DNA from 2 places in the Niveispirillum sp. GW835-FHT14G11 genome. Region 2 is predicted to be linked to the other one. Evidence: riboswitches for the same ligand, from Rfam matches in the RefSeq annotation. Region 2 holds a riboswitch; the other holds the start of a gene.
What was found. A riboswitch is a leader RNA that binds a small molecule or an ion and turns the genes downstream of it on or off. The one in region 2 is predicted to bind cobalamin.

Region 1: it holds a riboswitch for cobalamin, as region 2 does, so the genes downstream of both, AC1Q7F_RS13300 (TonB-dependent receptor plug domain-containing protein) here and cobW (cobalamin biosynthesis protein CobW) in region 2, are expected to answer to the same signal.

What each region holds. Positions count from the first base shown of each region.
Region 1 is NZ_JBXAFZ010000006.1:214,757-219,171, reverse strand. Features, by position in the region: gene AC1Q7F_RS13305 (ABC transporter substrate-binding protein) at 1-821, opposite strand, end outside; gene AC1Q7F_RS13300 (TonB-dependent receptor plug domain-containing protein) at 821-2,671, opposite strand; cobalamin riboswitch at 2,900-3,083, opposite strand; gene AC1Q7F_RS13295 (methyl-accepting chemotaxis protein) at 3,304-4,415, shown strand, end outside.
Region 2 is NZ_JBXAFZ010000011.1:257,048-261,462, forward strand. Features, by position in the region: gene AC1Q7F_RS20940 (sigma-54-dependent transcriptional regulator) at 1-986, shown strand, start outside; gene AC1Q7F_RS20945 (thiol-disulfide oxidoreductase DCC family protein) at 983-1,426, shown strand; cobalamin riboswitch at 1,503-1,720, shown strand; gene cobW (cobalamin biosynthesis protein CobW) at 1,759-2,799, shown strand; gene cobN (cobaltochelatase subunit CobN) at 2,803-4,415, shown strand, end outside.

The DNA of each region.
Region 1 (4,415 bases), on a different contig from region 2:
GCTTCCCCCGCCACCTTCTCCAGCAACGCCACCCCCTCGATCGAGGCTGGCGTGGCGCACAGCCAATAGGCGATGGGAAAGCCCGCCACCGCCATCCCGCCCCGCGTCCGTGTCAGGGCCGGGTGGTCCAGCACCGATTGCCCGATGCCCGGCCGGTCGGGGCGCAGGCTGTCCACCACCAGCAGGTCGGGCGGGTTCAGCAGCAGCGTTTCCACCGCCACCCTTCCATTGGGCCGGCCCGTCATCCGCCCACCGATATTCTCCAGCCCGGCGGCATTCATCATGTCATTGACGATGCCGCGCGTGCCCGGCACCTCACTCCCCGGCCGGTAGAGTGCCGCCGTGGGCCGTGGGCCCGGTCCGGGGCCGGCCAGGCGGGCCCGCAGATCGTCGGCAAGGCGCTGGCCCTCGGCATCCCTGCCCAGGGCCTTGGCCACCTGTTCGATCTGCGCCGGGATCTCGTCCAGCCGCTGCGCCGATTTCAGCTTCAGCACCGGCACGCCCAGCCGTTCCAGCATGCCCACCGTCTGGGCCCTGGCGTATCCACCGGCCACCACCAGATCGGGCTTCAGCATCAGCACGGCTTCCGCCGTCCCGTCATGCGTCACCATCCCGGCGGCCTGCGCGGCATAGGGCGACAGATGGTCGTCCCCCGCCAGCCGCGTCAGCCCGGCGATCTGGCTCGGCACGCCCAGCGCCAGCAGGAACTGGTCAGCGCAAAGCGACAGCGAAACCACACGCCCAGCGGGATGTGGGTTCGGCGCCGCCCCTACCGGGGTGGCCGTCAGGGCTGCCAGAAGCAGGGCGACGCCGATCCGCATCAGAACGTCACCGTCACGCCGCCATAGGCCGACCGGCCCGGCGCGCGATAGGTGCGAACCTCCTGGTAATCCTCATCGAACAGGTTCTCCACCCGGCCGAACAGGCTGACATTGTCCAGCACCGCCCAGCGGGCCGTGAAGTCCACGACGGTGTAATCATCCAGGATGGGCGCGGTGGCGGACGCCGTGTCGCGCTGCTTGCCGGCATAGCGCAGGGCGGCCCCCAGATCGATGCCCTGGGCGACGGTCCAGTCCACCGACGCGTTGATCGTGTCCTGCGGCCGGCGCGGCAGGTCGCGGCCCGTACGGCGGTCCTTGGCTTCCAGATAGGTATAGTTGGCCTGGATCAGCACGCTTTCCACCGGCTGCGCCTGGAAGGTCAGTTCCACACCCTTGGTCCGCGCCTTGGCGACATTGATATAGCCGTTGGAAAACGCGATCATGTTGTCATAAACATTGCGGAACAGGCTGGCGCCGAAGCTGACACGCCCATCCAGCAACGGCTGCTCGAACCCGGCATCCACGCCTTTGCCCTCTTCGGCCTTCAGGCTGGCATTGCCATAGAACGGGTCGTACAGCTGATACAGCGTCGGCGCCTTGTTGGCAGTGCCATAGCTGGCGCGCAGGATGGTGCCCGTGGTCGGCACCTCATACGCACCGGTGGCGCGCCAGGTGCCTTCCGTCCCGAACTGCTCATGATCATCGACGCGCCCGCCCAGGGTGACGGTCAGGTCATCGGTCAGGGCCGCCTGATACTGGGCAAAGGCCGACTTGGTGGTGACCTTGTCATCCAGGCCGGTGGTGGTGGTGGTGCCCACCGTGTTGGTGGTCTTGGCATCCTCCTCATCCACCGACAGGCCGATGGTGGCCACATCCTTGTCGCGCAGATGCAGATTGCCCTGATAATCCAGCGCCTTGCGCCGGCTGTCGAAGGTGGAGAAGCGATAGAAGCCCGTGGGTTCGTCGAAATCGCGGTCGGTGCCGGCATAGGATGCCGCCAGGCTGTTCTCGAACTTGCCATCCAGCAGTGACAGGCTGGCCGCACCGCGGACCTGCCACGTCTCCTTCTCCTGGTCCGACGGGCCATCGCCGCCGAACGGATCGAATTCGGTGTCCAGCCAGGACCAGCCGGCATTCAGGTCGAAGCGCAGTATCTCGCTGGCCTGGAAACCGACCCGGCCGCTGACGGAGCGGGCATCGGTGCCATCCTTCTCGTCGCCCACGAAGGTGCGGGAAAAACCGTCGGTGGACAGGTTGGCGGCCGACAGGGCGTAATCAGCCTGTTCGGTGCCGCCAGTCAGCGAGGCCTGCTGGCGGAAGGTGCCATAGGAACCGCCCTCGATCGTGCCGCGGATCCGGGTCTCGCCTTCGCCGCGCCGGGTGATGACATTGATCACGCCGGCCATGGCGTCATTGCCGTAAAGCGCGCTTTGCGGACCCTTCAGCACCTCAATCTTCTCGATATCGCCGGTCATCAGGCTGTTGAAGTCGAATTCGTTGTTGGCACCCGACGCGTCGTTCACTTCCACGCCGTCGATCAGCACCTTGACCATGCCGCTTTCCGACCCGCGCAGGCGGACGGTGGAGGTGCTGCCCAGCCCGCCATTGCGGGAGATGGACACGCCCGGCAGGCGCTTCAGCAGATCGATGGCCTGCACCTGCTGCCGGCGCTCGATCTCGGCGGCGTCGATGACATTGACCGTGCTGCCCACGCGGGCCTGCGCGGTCGGCACCTTGTTGGCGGTGACGATGATTTCGGCGACCTGGGTCGGGTCGGCCCATGCCGGCATGGCGGTCAGAATGGCGGCGGCACCCAGCAGGGTGGCGCGCAAATGGGTAATGTGGCTCACTTCTAAGGCTCCGATCCGTTCTTTTCTGACGAATCCGGAGGGATGTGCGTGCGGTCGGCATCGACAGCGCTCCGCCATGGCGGAACCTCTGCCTTCACACCGATATGCTGGACCTGATGATGGCCGCCACGGGCCCCTTTCCAAACAAACGTTCCACCCGCGCACTCCTTCGGAAGCGCCGGCGCGAAACGGTAAACCGTCCCATCGGGGCACCCCGCCCAATGGCCGCGCGACGCATTGCCGACGGCAGGTCTCCTGGCTCACGGGTCACAGCATCAGCCCGGCCTTCCCAGTTTCCCAGTGGCCATGTCGGGCTTCGCTCGCCGCTTACAGTTGCGGGGGCAGCTGCGGAATTTAACCGCATTCCCTTTTCACCCCCGTTGCCGGGGGAACCATCGATGCACGGGTCTTACCGCGCCCGCGAAGGGGGCGCAAGGAAACCCTTGGAGCCGCCCCGGCATGTCACCCCCGTCCATGTGGCATGGGGACAACAATGCGCCGCCTCGGGCGAAAATCGGCACCACCGTCAAAAAGCTTGAACAAAGCGCCGCTATTCTCACCCTGCGGTGGGAAAGGATCCGGCAAGCACGCGGGCGCAGCCATTCCCCCGAAGCCCCCAAGGGAAAATGCCCATGATCCGGTCGCTCCGTTCCTCCCTGAAGACACGTCTCGTCCTGTCCGGCGTCGGGCTTTGCCTGGGTCTGGGCATCGCGCTGACCATCGGTGCCGCCGTCCAGTCGCAGCGTACCACCGGCGGGCAGGTACGACAGGCCCTGGCGGAGGCGACGACGGGCTTCACCCTGATCGCGTCCGATCTGGTGGAAAACGCCATCGACAATGTCCGCATTGTCAACGCTCAGGCCGAAGGCGGGCTGCGGACAGGGGGTTTCACGCGGCAACTGCTGGCGGGCCAGACCACCGCTGCCGTGGCCGCCAACCCCGACATTGTCGGCGTAACCGTGGCGTTCGAGCCCGGTGGTTTCGACGGGGACGACACGGCCGGCAAGGGTCTGGAGGGTGCTGATGCATCGGGCCGCTTCGTGCCCTATTTCTTCCGCAAGTCCGACGGGACGGTAGGGGTTGAACCGCTGGTGATGACCCTGGAGGCCGGGATCAAGGAATGGTACCTGGACCCGCTGGCCGCCAACCGTACCATGCTGACCGCTCCCTATATCTATCCGGTGGAAGGCAAGGATGTGCTGATGGTCACCGTCAGCACACCGATCCGGCGTGACGGCAAGCCCGTGGGCATCACCACCACCGACATGGCCCTGACCGCCCTGCAGAAGCAGTTCGCCGCCTTCCGCCCGCTGGAACAGGGCGATGTGCGCCTGCTGGCCCAGAACGGCCACTGGGTGGTGCATCCGACGGCCGAGCAGTTGAACAAGCCAATGGAAAAGGGCCCCCTGGCCGATCTGGTGGCCCAGGCCCAGCAGGAAGACCATGCCATCCAGGCCAGCATCCGGCTGGAGGGGGAGGAACGGCTGGTCACCGCCGTGCCCTTGCGCTTCAAGGACGTTCAGGAACGCTGGGTGCTGGTCACCACGGTTCCGACCCGCGTGATCGACGCGGCCCTGACCCGGTCCGTCACCACCCTGTCCATCATCGCCATCGTGATGGTCGCGCTGGCTGCCGGCCTGTTCGTGCTGATGGGCAACAGCCTGGCCCGGCCCATCCTGGCCCTGACCGACGCCATGGCCCGCGTGCGGCGCGGCGACCTGACATCCGCCATCCCCGGCACCGA
Region 2 (4,415 bases):
TGCGGCGCCTGCGCGATGCGGCGGGCAGTGCGGATGATCTGGGCATCGTGGGCAGCAGCGCGTCGCTGGCCAGGTTGCGCGACCTGGTGCGCCGCATCGCGCCGACGCAGGTGCCGGTGCTGGTGCTGGGGCCCAGCGGTACCGGCAAGGAACTGGTGGCCCGCGCCCTGCACCAGGGCGGGCCGCGCCGCGACCATCCCTTCGTCCCCGTCCATTGCGGCGCCATCCCCGCCGAACTGCTGGAAACCGAGCTGTTCGGCCATCTGAAAGGCAGCTTCACCGGTGCCCATGCCGACCGGCCCGGCCTGGTGGAGACGGCCCATCGCGGCACCCTGTTCCTGGACGAGGTGGGGGAGATGCCGGCCCCCATGCAGGTGAAGCTGCTGCGTTTCCTTCAGGAAGGCACCTATCAGCCCGTGGGCGGGCGGGAGGTGCGCAAGGCCGATACCCGCGTCGTCGCCGCCACCCACCGCGACCTGGAGGCGATGGTGAGGGAGGGGTGGTTCCATGAGGATCTGTATTACCGGTTGCGCGGCATGGTGCTGCGGACCCCGCCACTGGCGGAACGGCCGGAGGATGTACCGGTGCTGGCTACCCTGTTCCTGCGCCGCGCATCGGGCGGTCCGGCCCGCTTTACCCCCGACGCGCTGGATTGGCTGTCGGGCCGGGAATGGCGCGGCAATGTGCGCGAACTCCGCGCCCTGGTGGAATGTGCCGCGACCCTGGCCGGGCCGGGGGATGGCGGCGATAGGCTGCTTGATGCGGTCGATCTGGCCTTTGCGGCGGGGGAGGAGGGGACGCTTCCGGCCACCGACGCACCGCCCGCCGGCCGGCGCACACTGGACCAGGAGGTGGCTGCCCTGGAACGCCGTATGATCATTCAGGCGCTGGCGGAGACGGGCCATAACCATACCCATGCCGCCCGCCTGCTGGGCCTGTCGCGCGTGGGGTTGCTGAAGAAGCTGGACAGGATGGGGTTGCGATGAGCACGGGGAATATCGGGACCGATCCAGTCGTCCTGGAACGGCTATTGCGGGGGCCGACCTGCCTGTTCGACGGGGTGTGCAACCTGTGCAACGGGTCGGTACGCTTCATCCTGGCGACGGAAGCCGACCATGAAATCCAGTTCGCCGCCGTGCAGTCGGTGGCAGGCAGGGCCGTGCTGGCCGCCATCGGCATGCCGCACCTGACCAACAGCTTCGTCTATATCGAGGCAGGGGAGGCATTGTTGCGGTCGCGTGCGGCCTTCCGGCTGGCGCGGCGGCTGCGGGCCCCCTGGTCCTGGACACGGGCCTTCGAGCTGCTGCCCGTGGTGTTGACCGACTGGCTGTATGATCGTCTGGCCGACAACCGTTACCGCCTGTTCGGCAAGCGGGAGCTGTGCCTGGTGCCCTCGCCCCAACAGGCGAAGCGCTTCTTCGCCTGAACCTGGATGCGTCCCCGATCAGGCGTCACGGCCTGCCCCTATCGCTTTCCCTGTTGCTTCCCAGGATCAGGCCGGGCACGATCCGGCCCGCGACGGTGCCCCGGTCGCCAAAGCCGGGGAGAATAGGGAATGCGGTTCAAGGTGTTACAGCCTGATGCCGCAGCTGACCCCGCAACTGTAGGCGGCGATGCGCTTCGTCCACCCATGCCACTGGCCCCGTCATTGGGACCGGGAAGGCCGGGCGGGGCGCCATGACCCGCGAGCCAGGAGACCTGCCGACGCCTGTGATGCAATCCAACCCGCCGGGGTGGCGGGCCTGAGGAGATATTCGCATGTCGCATACCCAACCGGCCGGCAAGGTGCCGGCCACCATCGTCACCGGCTTCCTGGGCGCCGGCAAGACCACGCTGATCCGCCATCTGCTGGAGAATGCCGAGGGGCGCCGACTGGCCCTGATCATCAATGAATTCGGCGATGTCGGCGTGGATGGCGCCGTCCTGCGTGGTTGCGGGGTGGCGGCCTGCGCGGAGGATGACATCATCGAGCTGGCCAATGGCTGCCTGTGCTGCACCGTGGCCGATGATTTCGTGCCGGCCATCGAGAAGCTGCTGGCCCGCCCGCTTCCGCCCGATCATATCATCATCGAAACTAGCGGCTTGGCCCTGCCCAAGCCGCTGGTCCGGGCCTTCAACTGGCCCGATTTGCGCACCCGCGTGACGGTGGATGGCGTCGTCGCCGTGGTGGATGCCGATGCTGTGGCCGCCGGCCGCTTCGCGCCCGATCCCGCCACCCTGGACGCGCAGCGCGATGCCGCCGGCATCGTCGATCACGACACGCCGGTGATGGAGGTATTCGAGGGCCAGTTGCTGTGCGCCGACCTGATCGTGGTGTCGAAGACCGATCTGGTGGCCCCGGAAACCCTGCCGGCAATCGACGCCCTGGTCCGGGCGGAGGCGCCGCGCGGCCGCATCCTACACGCAACAGAAGGCCGCATCGACCCGCGCGTGCTGCTGGGCGTGGGTGCGGCGGCGGAGGACGATCTGGCCAACCGTCCCAGCCATCATGATGGCGAGGATGACCATGATCATGAGGATTTCACCAGCTTCAGCGTCGATCTGGGGCCGCAGTCCGATCCGGTGGTGCTGGCGGAGCGGCTGAGCGCTGTGGCCGATCGCTTTGGTATCCTGCGCCTAAAGGGTTTTGTCGAGGTGCCCGGCAAGCCCATGCGCCTGCTGGTCCAGGGCGTGGGCGGCCGGGTGCAGGCCGGCTTCGACCGGCTGTGGCGTCCGGGGGAGGAGAAGCGGTCGCGGCTGGTGGTGATCGCCGAGCATGGCATCGACCAGGGGGCGGTGGCAGCGGCCCTGGCCGGCTGAGCCATGCACCTGCTGCCGACCCGTGAGGTCGATCTGGCGGCACCGCCGGCGGCCGAGGATCTGGAACAGAGCCCGGCCACCCTGGTGCTGCTGTCCTTTTCCAGCAGCGATCTGGCCCTGGCCGCCGCCGCGTGGCGGCGGGAGCGCCACCGGCTGCCCGACCTGCGGCTGGCCAGCCTGTCGCGGCTGGGCCATCCACTGTCGGTCGATCTCTATCTGGAAAAGGTAGTGACCGGGTCGAAGCTTGTGATCCTGCGGCTGAATGGCGGGGCGGGATACTGGCGCTATGGCCTGGAACGGCTGGCCCAGACCTGCCGCCGGCAAGGGGTCATGCTGGCGGCCCTGCCGGGGGAGGATGCGGCCGATGCAGCGCTGGACGCGGCCGGTACCGTGGCGCTGTCGGCCGCGCGTCAGCTCTGGTCTTATTTCCGCGAGGGCGGCATCGACAATGCCGCCCATATGCTGGCCTTTGCCGCCAGCCTGACGGGGCATGACGCCGAGTGGCGGCCGGCGGCGCCACTGCCCCGCTTCGGCCGCTACATGGGATGGTCGGGGGCGGTGGCAGCGGAGGCGCCGCCCGTGGCGCTGGTCTTCTACCGCTCCCACCTGCAGGCCGGCGATGTGGAGCCCATGCATGCCATGGCCGATGCGCTGGCCGCGCGCGGTTTGGCGCCGCACCTGTTCCATGCGACCAGCCTGAAGGATGCGGCGGCGGGCTCTTGGCTGGCCGGCGAACTGGCGCGGTTGCGGCCGGTCGTCGTGTTGAACGCCACCGGATTTTCCGCCATCGCAACCGGCGCCGATGCCTCCCCCCTGGATGCAGCCGATGTGCCCGTTCTGCAGATGGTCCTGTCCATCGGGACCCAGGCCGCATGGCGGGCGGGGGTGGCCGGGTTGGGGCCGGCGGACATGGCGATGAATATCGTGCTGCCGGAGATGGACGGGCGTTGCCCTGGCCCGGCCGTCGCCTTCAAGGCCGAGGCATTGTACGATCCCGATCTTCAATATGCACCGGTGGTCAGCCGGCCGCTGCCCGACCGGATCGATGCTCTGGCCGACCGGGCAGCGGCGTGGGCCCGGTTGGCCCGCACGCCGCGGGCGGCACGGCGGCTGGCGCTTGTCTTGTCCAACTATCCGGGACGGGGTGGTGTGGGCTATGCGGTGGGGCTGGATACGCCAGCCAGCGTGCACGCCATCCTGGCGGCGCTGGGGGAAGCGGGATACGACGCAACACAAGCGCCGGACGGGATGATGGCGATGCTGGCCGGCCCGCTGCCAGACGGGGCCGCGCTGTCGCTGGATGATTATCGCGCCTTGGCGGGCAATGGTGCGCGCGACCGGATCAGCGGTGAACGGGGCGGGGAGGATCGGGACCCGTTATTCGTTGGGGACGAATTCCGGTTCCCTGTCATCCGCTGCGGCAAGGTGCTGGTGGCGGTACAGCCCTCGCGTGGGCATGGGCCCCTGTCCAGCAGCCAGCATCACGCACCCGATACCCCGCCCAGCCATGGCTATCTGGCGTTTCATCTGTGGCTGCGTCACCGCATCGGCATCCATGCCATGGTGCAGGTGGGGGCGCATGGCACGCTGGAATGGCTGCCGGGCAAGGCGGTGGC